One region of the Pseudomonas sp. M5A4_2d genome, then DNA from elsewhere that is predicted to be linked to it. Evidence: predicted binding sites of a transcription regulator. Region 1 holds the regulator's gene; the other holds the start of a gene.
The links. Region 1 encodes FliA, which starts transcription of late flagellar genes. Its sites were predicted from a motif close to CTAAAGTTTNNNNNNNNNNNGCCGNTAA; they were not measured.
Positions count from the first base shown of each region.

Region 2: a site for FliA is predicted at 3,977-4,004, ahead of ACLBW8_RS26195 (flagellar protein MotY). Genes of this name have one in related genera too.

Region 1 is NZ_JBKEZW010000001.1:459,853-466,350, reverse strand. It holds gene ACLBW8_RS02145 (protein-glutamate methylesterase/protein-glutamine glutaminase) at 1-477, opposite strand, end outside; gene ACLBW8_RS02140 (chemotaxis protein CheA) at 525-2,747, opposite strand; gene ACLBW8_RS02135 (protein phosphatase CheZ) at 2,759-3,547, opposite strand; gene ACLBW8_RS02130 (chemotaxis response regulator CheY) at 3,566-3,940, opposite strand; gene fliA (RNA polymerase sigma factor FliA) at 4,112-4,852, opposite strand; gene fleN (flagellar synthesis regulator FleN) at 4,849-5,682, opposite strand; gene flhF (flagellar biosynthesis protein FlhF) at 5,790-6,498, opposite strand, start outside.
Region 2 is NZ_JBKEZW010000014.1:64,226-70,723, forward strand. It holds gene grxD (Grx4 family monothiol glutaredoxin) at 1-313, shown strand, start outside; gene bfr (bacterioferritin) at 394-864, opposite strand; gene ACLBW8_RS26175 (bacterioferritin-associated ferredoxin) at 1,066-1,284, opposite strand; gene ACLBW8_RS26180 (peroxiredoxin) at 1,530-2,132, shown strand; gene rnt (ribonuclease T) at 2,197-2,868, opposite strand; gene pyrC (dihydroorotase) at 2,865-3,911, opposite strand; gene ACLBW8_RS26195 (flagellar protein MotY) at 4,068-4,976, shown strand; gene ACLBW8_RS26200 (argininosuccinate synthase) at 5,119-6,336, shown strand.

The DNA.
Region 1 (6,498 bases):
AAACGACGAAGTGGGCGCAGTGGACGCCGCCGGCGCCGCAACCGGTGCAGGCGCCGGCGCACTGAACAGGCTGCGACGGTTACTGCGCGAAATGCTGTGCACCTTCTCGCACAGCATCTGCTTGACCTTCTCGGGGTTGCGCGAGATGTCTTCGAAATTCTTCGGCAGGAAGTCCACCGCACCGGCGTCCAGCGCATCCAGGGTCACCCGGGCGCCTTCATGAGTCAGCGAGGAGAACATCAACACCGGGGTGGGGCAGCGCTGCATGATATGCCGAACAGCCGTGATGCCATCCATCATCGGCATCTCGTAGTCCATGGTGATCACGTCCGGTTTCAACGCAATGGCTTGATCAATCGCCTCTTTGCCGTTAGTGGCCGTACCGACCACCTGGATGGTTGGATCGGCGGAAAGAATTTCCGAGACGCGGCGGCGGAAGAAACCCGAATCGTCCACCACCAGGACCTTGACTGCCATAAACACTCCGTTAGGCGGGGCGGGCAAACCGCCCTGCCCCGCCAGAATCAAATACGCCGTGCGGCGTAACGCTTGAGCATGCTCGGAACATCGAGAATCAGCGCGATCCGACCGTCACCGGTGATGGTCGCACCCGACATGCCCGGGGTTCCCTGCAGCATTTTGCCCAAAGGCTTGATGACCACTTCTTCCTGGCCGACCAGTTGATCGACGACAAAGCCGATCCGCTGGGTGCCCACGGAGAGAATCACCACATGGCCTTCGCGCTGCTCTTCATGCTTGGCCGATGCCACCAGCCAGCGCTTGAGGTAGAACAGTGGCAACGCCTTGTCGCGTACGATCACCACTTCCTGGCCGTCCACCACGTTGGTGCGCGACAGGTCGAGGTGGAAGATTTCGTTGACGTTGACCAGCGGGAAAGCGAACGCCTGGTTGCCCAGCATCACCATCAGGGTCGGCATGATCGCCAAGGTCAACGGCACCTTGATGACGATCTTCGAGCCCTGGCCCTTGGTCGAGTAGATATTGATCGAGCCGTTGAGCTGGCTGATCTTGGTCTTCACCACGTCCATGCCGACGCCACGGCCGGACACGTCGGAAATCTCGGTCTTGGTCGAGAAGCCCGGGGCGAAGATCAGGTTGTAGCACTCGGTGTCGGTCAGGCGGTCGGCGGCGTCCTTGTCCATCACGCCACGCTTGACTGCGATATTGCGCAAGATCGCCGGGTCCATGCCCTTGCCGTCATCGGTGATCGACAGCAGGATGTGGTCGCCTTCTTGCTCCGCCGCCAGAATCACCTTGCCGTTACGGGACTTGCCCGAGGCTTCGCGCTCTTCCGGGGTTTCGACGCCGTGGTCAACGGCGTTGCGCACCAAGTGGACCAGCGGGTCGGCCAGGGCCTCGACAAGGTTTTTGTCGAGGTCGGTTTCTTCACCCACCAGTTCCAGGTTGATTTCTTTCTTGAGCTGGCGTGCCAGGTCGCGAACTAGACGCGGGAAGCGGCCGAAGACTTTCTTGATCGGCTGCATCCGCGTTTTCATCACCGCGGTCTGCAAGTCGGCAGTGACCACGTCGAGGTTCGACACCGCCTTCTGCATGGCTTCGTCGCCGCTGTTCAGGCCCAGGCGCACCAGGCGGTTACGCACCAACACCAGTTCGCCAACCATGTTCATGATGTCGTCCAGGCGTGCGGTATCAACGCGCACGGTGGTTTCGGCTTCACTGGCAGGCTTCTCGGCCACGGGTGCCGCTGCGGCACGTGCAGGCGCCGGGGCGGCTGCAGGGGCTGGAGCGGGCTTGGCGGCAACCGGGGCGGCGGCTTTGGCCGGCGCAGGTTTCGCCGCGACAGGCGTGGCGGTCGCCGCAGCAGCCGGGGCCACTTCGGTGAACTTGCCCTTGCCGTGCAATTCGTCCAACAAGGCTTCGAATTCGTGATCGGAGATCAGCCCGTCAGCGGCAGGCTCTGCGCTGGCGGCAGGCACGGCAGGCGCGACGACGGCCGTGGCCGCGACTTCCGGCAAGGCTTCGGCCGCAAAGGTGCCTTTGCCATGCAACTGGTCGAGCAACGCTTCAAATTCGTCGTCGGTAATGTCGGTGCTGGCGCTGGCGCTGGCAGCCGGAACTTCCGGCGTAGCGGCAGGTGCCACCGCGTCGGCAGCGAACTGGCCTTTGCCATGCAACTGGTCGAGCAGGGACTCGAATTCAGCGTCGGTAATGTCTTCGCTGGTCGGCGTTGCAGGCGGGGCGACCGCTTGCGGTGCTTCAGCTTCGGCCTTCACCGCACTGAGGGAGTTGAGCAACTGCTCGAACTCGCTGTCCGTCACGTCCGCTTCCGGCTCGGCCACAGGCGCCGCTTCCACCACCGGTGCAACCGAGGTGTCGGCAGGTTCTGCCAGGCGCGCCAGGGCGGCCAGCAGTTCCGGCGTGGCCGCCGTGATCGGTGCACGTTCGCGCACTTCACTGAACATGCCGTTGACCGCATCCAATGCTTCGAGAATCACGTCCATCAGTTCCGAGTCGACGTGTCGCTCACCCTTGCGCAGGATGTCGAATACGTTCTCGGCGATGTGACAGCACTCCACCAGCTCATGGAGCTGGAGGAAGCCGGCGCCCCCTTTTACAGTGTGAAAACCGCGAAAAATTGCATTGAGCAGGTTCGCATCATCCGGGCGGCTTTCCAGCTCGACCAGTTGCTCGGACAGTTGCTCTAAAATTTCGCCGGCCTCTACAAGGAAATCCTGAAGGATTTCTTCATCGGCGCCGAAGCTCATGTGGGTGCTCCTTAGAAGCCTAAACTGGATAACAGGTCATCTACGTCATCCTGACCTGACATAACGTCTTCACGTTTATCGGCATGAATCTGCGGACCTTCACCCTTGGCGAGATGTTTTTGTGGATCTTTTTCCGAGAGGATCGCTTCGCGGTCATGTTCGATGCCGGCAAAACGATCAACTTGGCCAGCCATGAGCACCAATTTGAGCAAGTTGCTTTCCACTTCGGTGACCAACTGGGTCACGCGTTTGATCACCTGACCGGTGAGGTCCTGGTAATCCTGGGCCAGCAGAATGTCATTGAGGTTGCTGGCAACCTTGCGGTTTTCCTCTTCGCTGCGCGACAGAAAAGCGTCGACCCGACGCGCCAACTCACGAAACTCTTCAGCCCCCACTTCCCGACGCATGAAACGGCCCCAGTCAACGCTGAGGGCCTGCGCTTCGGTCGCCATGCCATTGACCAGGGGCGTGGCGTTTTCCACCAGGTCCATGGTGCGGTTGGCCGCCGCCTCAGTCAGCCTGACCACATAGGACAGGCGTTCGGTGGCATCGGTGATTTGGGAGATTTCTTCGGCCTGGGGCATGTGCGGGTCAATCTGAAAATTGACGATCGCACTGTGCAGCTCGCGTGTGAGCTTGCCCACTTCCTGGTACAGGCCGCGGTCACGGGTCTGGTTAAGCTCATGGATTAACTGCACCGCGTCGCCGAACTGGCCTTTTTCAAGGCTTTCGACCAACTGGTGAGCATGCTTTTTCAGGGTCGACTCAAAGTCTGCCTGCGATGATTCTTTATGCTCCATAGCTCCCCCGTGGTGGCATCAGCCGTGGATGCGTTCGAAGATTTTTTCGATCTTCTCTTTCAAGGCCAATGCAGTGAATGGCTTAACCACGTAACCGTTAACCCCGGCTTGGGCGGCTTCGATGATCTGTTCACGCTTGGCTTCGGCGGTCACCATCAGCACAGGCAGGCTGCGCAGTTTTTCATCGGCGCGCACGTGACGCAGCAAGTCGATGCCGGTCATGCCCGGCATGTTCCAGTCGGTTACCAGAAAGTCGATGCTTCCGCTGTTGAGGATAGGAATCGCCGTCAGGCCGTCATCCGCCTCGACCGTGTTGGTGAACCCAAGGTCACGCAACAGGTTTTTTATGATCCGCCGCATCGTTGAGAAGTCATCAACGATGAGGATTTTCATGTTCTTGTCCAATTCGACCTCCAAGCAGTCTTAAACGCGCCCAGCACCTGGACGCGCCATTTCAATCAACAGGCGTTACACAAAAAGGACTGCCAGGGGTACCACGGAACGAACCCGCGAAAGACTTTTCACCTCTCGCCTAATTGCGCTGCAGTATCCCCACACTGCCTGTCAGCGCGCGCGCCACTCTCCCAATCGCCCCCGCAAGCGGGCTGCGCACTGGCTATGCAGCTGGCTGACACGCGATTCGCTGACCCCCAGGACCTCACCGATTTCCTTGAGGTTCAGCTCTTCGTCGTAGTACAGCGCCAACACCAGTCGCTCACGCTCAGGCAAATTGGCAATCGCCTCCGCCAACGCCCCCTGGAAGCGTTCATCTTCCAGGTCGCGCGACGGTTCGAGATGTGCACTCGCGCCGTCCTCGTGCAGCCCTTCGTGTTCGCCGTCCTGCAACAGGTCGTCGAAACTGAACAGGCGGCTGCCCAAGGTATCGTTCAAAATCCCGTAGTAATCGTCGAGACTCAATTGGAGTTCGGCCGCAACTTCATGATCTTTAGCGTCACGACCTGTTTTTGCTTCAATTGCACGAATTGCGTCACTGACCATTCGCGTGTTGCGGTGTACCGAACGCGGCGCCCAGTCCCCTTTACGCACTTCATCGAGCATCGCACCACGGATACGGATACCCGCATACGTCTCGAAACTCGCGCCTTTGCTCGCGTCGTATTTGGTCGACACTTCGAGCAGGCCGATCATGCCGGCCTGGATCAGGTCTTCAACCTGCACACTGGCAGGCAGGCGTGCCAGCAAGTGGTAGGCAATGCGCTTGACCAAGGGCGCATAGCGCTCGATCAATTCGCCTTGGCTGTCACGTGCCGAGTTTTTGTAAAGGTTATAGCCGCTGGCTGTCATAGCACCGGTCCTGCGCTCGTCTGATGCACCAATCGCTCGACGAAAAACTCCAGATGCCCGCGCGGGTTGGCGGGCAACGGCCAAGTATCGACCTTCTGGGCAATAGCCTTGAACGCCAATGCGCACTTCGAACGAGGGAACGCTTCATAGACTGCACGCTGCTTTTGCACAGCCTTGCGCACACACTCGTCATAGGGAACTGCGCCAACGTATTGTAAGGCGACATCGAGGAAGCGATCCGTGACCTTGGTCAACTTGGCGAACAGGTTTCGCCCTTCCTGCGGGCTTTGGGCCATGTTGGCCAGCACACGGAAGCGATTCATGCCGTAGTCACGGTTAAGCAGTTTGATCAGGGCGTAGGCATCGGTGATGGAGGTGGGCTCATCGCAGACCACCAGCAGCACTTCCTGGGCAGCGCGCACGAAGCTGACCACGGACTCGCCGATCCCGGCGGCGGTGTCGATCACCAGCACGTCGAGGTTGTCGCCGATGTCACTGAACGCCTGGATCAGGCCGGCGTGCTGCGCCGGGCTCAGATGCACCATGCTCTGGGTACCCGAGGCCGCCGGCACGATACGAATGCCACCGGGACCTTGCAGCAGCACATCGCGCAGCTCGCAGCGGCCCTCGATCACATCGGCAAGGGTGTGTTTGGGTGTCAGCCCCAGCAGAACGTCGACGTTCGCCAGCCCCAGGTCAGCATCCAGCAGCATGACCCGACGGCCAAGCTCTGCCAGGGCCAGGGACAAATTCACTGACACGTTAGTTTTTCCGACGCCACCTTTGCCGCCGGTCACCGCGATCACCTGTACGGGATGCATGCTGCCCATTTTATTTCTTTACCTTGTCTTGCTTAGACGCAGGCTACATGGCTTGGCCGCGTGAATCGCTTGCAGACCATCGATGTAGATACTTTTCACGGTGTTCATCCTGCCCTTCAACCCACCCGCTTTGCCGGGTTGTGGTAAAGGTCGGCGAACATGTCGGCCATCGCTTCCTCGCTAGGCTCTTCTTGCATTTGCACGCTGACAGCACGGCTGACTAACTGATGACGGCGCGGCAGATGTAAATCATCCGGAATCCGCGGCCCGTCGGTCAGGTAGGCGACCGGTAATTCATGACTGATGGCCAGGCTCAGCACTTCACCCAGGCTCGCCGTTTCGTCGAGCTTGGTCAGAATGCAACCCGCCAGGCCGCAACGCTTGTAGCTGTGGTAGGCAGCGGTAAGAACCTGTTTCTGGCTGGTGGTTGCAAGCACCAGGTAATTTTTTGACTTGATGCCACGCCCAGCCAGGCTTTCCAGCTGCATGCGCAATGCCGGATCACTGGCTTGCAGGCCGGCAGTGTCGATCAGCACCACACGCTTGCGCAGCAACGGGTCGAGCGCGTTGGCCAGGGACTGGCCCGCGTCGACGTGGGTCACCGACACATTGAGGATGCGGCCCAGGGTCTTAAGCTGTTCCTGGGCGCCAATACGGTAGCTGTCCATGCTCACCAGCGCGATATTCTGCGCGCCGTACTTGAGCACATAACGCGCAGCCAGCTTGGCCAGGGTGGTGGTCTTGCCCATGCCGGCAGGGCCGACCATGGCGATCACACCGCCCTCTTCCAGGGGTTCGATTTCCGGGGTGACGATCATGCGTGCC
Region 2 (6,498 bases), on a different contig from region 1:
GCAGATTGCCAACAACACCATTCTGCTTTACATGAAGGGCGCCCCGAACGCTCCTCAGTGCGGTTTCTCCGCGAAGGCGTCCCAGGCCATCATGGCGTGTGGCGAGAAATTCGCTTACGTGGATATCCTGCAAAACCCGGAAATCCGCGCCAACCTGCCGAAGTACGCCAACTGGCCTACCTTCCCACAACTGTGGGTAGCCGGTGAGCTGGTCGGCGGCAGCGACATCATCGTTGAGATGGCGGCTGACGGTTCGCTGCAAGCGCTGGTCAAAGATGCCGCGGAAAAAGCAGCAGCCAAGACAGAAGCGTGATGCTTTTGTAAAAAGCACTGCAATAAAAAGCCTCGCTTCTCGTAAGAGAGCGGGGCTTTTTTGTACCTGCGCGCCGTGGGTTATTCACCCATCTGCGATTGCAGGTAGTTTTCCAGGCTGACTTTGACGATCAGGCCCTGTTGGGTTTCCAGCCAGTCGATATGTTCTTCCTGGTCTTCAAGAATATCTTCCAGCAGTTCACGGCTGCCGAAGTCGGCCTTGATTTCGCAATGAGCGATGGCGGCCTTGAGGTCGCTGTGGCTCTTCTGTTCGAACTTCAGGTCGCTGATGATCATTTCCTGGGTGTGTTCGCCGATGTTCAGCTTGCCCAGGTCCTGCACGTTCGGCAGGCCTTCCAGGAACAGGATGCGCTTGATCAGCGCGTCCGCGTCCTTCATTGCCTTGATGGACTCTTTGTATTCACGCTTGCCCAGCTTTTCCAGGCCCCAATCGTCATACATGCGCGCATGCAGAAAGTACTGATTGATCGCGACCAGTTCATTGGCAAGGATTTTGTTGAGTTGCTGGATGACTGAGATGTCGCCTTTCATGACTGGGGTCCTGCCCTGTAATAGCTGTGTATAAGCCGGAGTTTGAGCGGCGAACCCCTTAGTGTCAAACCTAAGTTATTGAATAATAAATGAAAATTAATCTGAATAAGAATGTTTGTGTTCCGCGTCTTGGCGCTAACTAATTGAATTTCAGGCATAAAAAAACCGGACACCAGGTCCGGTTCTTTAAAACACGCTGATTTAAGCGTGTGTAAATTCTGCTGAATAGGGGAGCGCGGCCTGGGCTGTTTGCAATTGCGTCAGGGTCTCCCGTACCACTTGCTTGGCGAGGCAAGCGCATTTGCCACACTGGCTGGCAACGCCGGTGGTCTCACGTACTTCCTTGTAGCTGCAGCAACCTTCGTAGATTGCTTCGCGGATTTGTCCGTCGGTGACGCCAGTGCAGAGGCAGACATACATAAGGGAGAACCATCGCGGGTTTAAGGCTTAAGTGCGATGGATCTTAATGTTAACGAGAATGATTGTCAAAGTAGATTCGCGGGTCTTTCCGGCCTCAGCGCCGTCGCGCTGACGAACGGTTTTTTCAGTGTATGATGGTCGGTCTTTACGAAGCGTGACTGCGTCACAGGGCTGTCGCTTATAAACGGCAGACTTGGAAGCGGTCCTTTTACTTCAATCGTCACCCTTGCATCAGGAGATATCCAATGAGCGTACTCGTCGGCAAACAAGCCCCGGATTTCGACGTACCTGCCGTCCTCGGCAATGGCGAAATCGTTGACAGCTTCAAACTGTCTGAAGCCATCAAAGGCAAATACGGCCTGGTGTTCTTCTACCCGCTGGACTTCACCTTCGTCTGCCCTTCGGAGCTGATCGCTCTGGACCACCGCATGGACGATTTCAAGGCGCGCAACGTTGAAGTGGTAGCCGTTTCCATCGACTCCCATTTCACCCACAACGCCTGGCGCAACACTGCCATCAATGATGGCGGCATCGGCAAAGTCAAATACACCATGGCTGCCGACATGAAGCACGACATCGCCAAGGCTTACGACGTTGAGTCCGAAGGCGGCGTGGCGTTCCGTGGCGCGTTCCTGATCGACGACAAGGGCGTTGTGCGCTCGCAGATCATCAACGACCTGCCGCTGGGCCGTAACATGGAAGAGCTGATCCGTCTGGTTGACGCGCTGCAATTCCACGAAGAGCACGGCGAAGTGTGCCCTGCCAACTGGAAAAAAGGCGACAAAGGCATGAACGCTTCGCCAGAAGGCGTTGCGGCTTACCTGACCGAGAACGCTGGCAAGCTGTAAGCCACGTTCGACGCAAAAAAAACCGGCCTGAGAAGGCCGGTTTTTTTATGCGCGGGAAACGACCTCAGTCGTTGAAGTCTTCCCAGCCGCCCATCTGCTTCCAGCGATTGACGATGCCGCAGAACAGCTCGGCGGTCTTCTCGGTGTCGTAGCGCGCCGAGTGGGCCTCACGGCCGTCAAAGTCGATACCGGCGGCCTGGCAGGCCTTGGCCAGCACGGTCTGGCCATAAGCCAGGCCAGCGAGGGTGGCGGTGTCGAAGCTGGAGAACGGGTGAAACGGGTTGCGCTTCATGTCCAGTCGCGCCACGGCGGCGTTCAGGAAGCCCAGGTCAAAACTGCTGTTGTGGCCGACCAGGATCGCGCGTTTGCAGCCATTGGCCTTCAACGCTTTGCGCACGCCACGGAAGATATCGGTCAGCGCCGCTTCTTCACTCACCGCCATGCGCAGCGGGTGGTCGAGCTTGATCCCGGTGAACTCCAGGGCTGCCGCTTCGATATTCGCGCCTTCGAAGGGCTCGACACGGAAGAAGTGCGTGTGTTCCGGGAACACAAAACCCTGTTCGTCCATGCCGATGGTGGTGGCGGCGATTTCCAGCAGGGCGTCGGTGGCGCAATTGAAACCACCGGTTTCTACGTCGATGACAACCGGCAGATAACCGCGAAACCGCTCGGCCATCGGGTGACGGGAACTGCCACCACTGTGCTCGTGTTCGTCATCGTAATGGTCTTCACTCACTTGCTTTCCTCCAGCAGGCGCCAGCGCAGTGTTTCACCGGCGCGCAGCGGGATAACAGTCAGCTCGCCAAACGGCAGGCTGGCAGGGGCGGTCCAGTCTTCACGAACCAGGGTAATACGGTCGGTGTTCGCCGGCAGGCCGTAGAAGCGCGGGCCGTTGAGGCTGGCGAAACCTTCGAGCTTGTCCAGGGCATTGCGCTGTTCAAACGCTTCGGCGTACAGCTCGATCGCAGCAAACGCGGTGTAGCAACCGGCACAGCCACACGCGGCTTCTTTGGCGTGCTGGGCGTGGGGTGCGGAGTCGGTGCCGAGGAAGAACTTCGGGTTGCCGCTGGTGGCGGCATCGAGCAACGCCACCTGGTGGGTGTTGCGCTTGAGGATCGGCAGGCAATAGAAGTGCGGCCGAATCCCGCCCACCAGCATGTGGTTGCGGTTGTAGAGCAGGTGATGCGCGGTGATGGTCGCACCGACATTGGCCGAAGCTTCGGTGACGAACTGCACGGCATCCGCAGTGGTGATGTGTTCGAACACCACCTTGAGGGTCGGGAACAGCTCGACCACACGGCGCATATGTTCGTCGATAAAGATCTTTTCGCGATCAAATACGTCCACATCGCCACGGGTGACTTCACCGTGGATCAGCAGCGGCATGCCGACTTCAGCCATGGCTTCGATCGCCGGCAGAATCTTGTCGATACTGGTCACGCCGGAATCGGAGTTGGTGGTCGCGCCCGCCGGGTACAGCTTGGCGGCGTGCACGAAGCCACTGGCCTTGGCCTGGCGAATTTCTTCAGGCTGGGTGCGGTCGGTCAGGTAGAGCACCATCAACGGTTCGAAGCGGCTGCCGGCCGGTCGTGCAGCGAGAATACGCTGGCGATAGGCGTCGGCTTCTGCGGCATTACGCACCGGAGGTACCAGGTTAGGCATGATGATGGCGCGACCAAACGTGCGCGCTACATCAGCCACGGTTTGGGGTAACGCAGCACCATCGCGAAGATGAATATGCCAGTCGTCGGGACGCAGCAGGGTCAGGCGGTCGGACATTGGGGATTCCAGGCGGGTCAATCTGGTGGGAATGCTACCGGAAAAGACTCTTGCAGGCACTCGCTATCAAGTTTTGCAGGACGCTACCGATATCCCAAGGTATGCCTTAACGACGTATGACGCTTTGAAGTGTTGTAAAAACCAGTGGAGCCTCCCGTGCGCCAGCATTATCTAGCCCTGCTCAGTGTGTTCGCCAGCCTGCCTGCGATGGCCCTCACGTTTCAGACACGTCTGGAGAATATTGAGTGGAAGGTGGAAGGCGACCAGTTCGAGTGCCGCTTGACCCAGCCGATCACCGATTTCGGTTCGGGTGAGTTTGTGCGCCGGGCCGGCGAGCAGGCGACATTTCGTCTGAAAGCCTACAGTGGCGCACTCGGCGCGGGCTCGGCGACCTTGTTGGCCGCCGCTGCCCCGTGGCAGCCCGGCCGCGGTGATATCAACCTCGGCGCTGTGCGTGCCGGCAGTGGCGACGTGTTGTTCAATAGCTCTCAGGCCCAGGCCGGGCGATTGTTCATGGGCTTGCTGGAAGGGCGCAGCCCGACTGTGCGGCATTACGGGCGCGAAGGTGGCTACTCGGAAATTCGTCTGCTGCCAGTGAAATTCAACAAGGCCTACAACGACTATCAACTGTGTACCACCAAGCTGTTGCCGATGAATTACGATCAGGTCAAACAGACCGAAGTCGGCTTCCCCGGTGGTGGCATTGAGCTGGATGCGGCGGGCAAGAAGAAGCTGGCGGTGATTGTCGCGTTCATGAAAGCCGATCCGACGGTCAACCATATCGAGTTGAATGGCCATTCGGACAACAGCGGCAACCGCCTGACCAACCGCGACGTCTCACGCCGTCGTGCGCTGGCGGTCATGGACTACTTCAAGGCCAACGGCATCCAGGAATCGCAGGTCACTCTGCGTTTCCACGGTGAAAGCTATCCCCTGGCACCCAATACCAATGCCGCCAACCGGGCGCGTAACCGTCGCGTGAATATTCAGCTCGAACGAGTGGCAGCCCCAGAGAAGCCGGCGCCTCAGGCGACTGGTCCGAGCAACCCTGCGCACACGTCATAAAATGCGCTCATAAGGTGCGACCATCGGTCGCTCGCTCGACATAATCTGTCGCTTTATCTTCATTTGCTGTCGCGCCTCTGTAAATTCACGGTTTTGGTCGGTAGAATCGACGGCTTTCCGTACAACCCCGTGGAGTGATGGCATGGCCGACGTAAACAAGGTCGTTCTCGCGTATTCCGGCGGCCTGGACACTTCGGTGATCCTCAAGTGGCTGCAGGATACTTATAACTGTGAAGTGGTGACCTTCACCGCTGACCTGGGTCAGGGCGAAGAGGTCGAACCTGCACGTGCCAAGGCGCAAGCCATGGGCGTGAAAGAGATCTACATTGACGACCTGCGCGAAGAATTCGTCCGCGATTTCGTCTTCCCGATGTTTCGCGCCAACACCGTCTACGAAGGCGAGTACCTGCTGGGTACTTCCATCGCACGTCCGCTGATCGCCAAACGCTTGATCGAAATCGCCAACGAAACGGGCGCCGACGCCATTTCCCATGGCGCTACCGGCAAAGGCAACGACCAGGTGCGTTTCGAACTGGGTGCCTACGCGCTCAAGCCTGGCGTGAAAGTGATTGCCCCTTGGCGCGAGTGGGACCTGCTGTCCCGTGAAAAGCTGATGGATTACGCAGAAAAGCACGCCATCCCGATCGAGCGTCACGGCAAGAAGAAGTCCCCGTACTCGATGGACGCCAACTTGCTGCACATCTCCTATGAAGGCGGCGTGCTGGAAGACACCTGGACCGAGCACGAAGAAGACATGTGGAAATGGACCGTCTCCCCGGAGAACGCTCCTGACAAGGCCCAATACCTGGAACTGACCTACCGCAACGGCGACATCGTCGCGCTGGACGGCGTCGAAATGACCCCGGCCACCGTGCTGGCGACCCTGAACCGTATCGGTGGTGAACACGGTATCGGCCGTCTCGACATCGTCGAGAACCGCTATGTGGGCATGAAGTCCCGTGGCTGCTACGAAACCCCGGGCGGCACCATCATGCTGCGTGCTCACCGCGCCATCGAGTCCATCACCCTGGACCGTGAAGTGGCTCACCTCAAAGACGAGTTGATGCCCAAGTACGCCAGCCTGATCTACACCGGCTACTGGTGGAGCCCAGAGCGTCTGATGCTGCAGCAGATGATCGACGCCTCCCAGGCTCACGTGAACGGCGTGGTGCGCTTGAAGCTGTACAAAGGCAATGTGATCGTTACCGGTCGCAAGTCTGATGAGTCGCTGTTCGACGCCAATATCGCCACCTTCGAAGAAGACGGCGGTGCTTATAACCAGGCGGACGCGGCAGGCTTCATCAAGTTGAATGCGCTGCGCATGCGCATTGCTGCCAACAAGGGTCGCAAGCTGTTCTGAGTGTTCCCCTCGTTGTGAAAAATGGCTCCTTGATCAAGGGGCCATTTTTTTGCCTGGCTATAAAGGCGCGCGCTTTAAATAGGGCGTGATGTTTATCGTTTGGCGAGATTGTTTAAGTTTTGTTGAATATCGAAGTTGAGAGTGGCGCCACCCTTGGTGGCG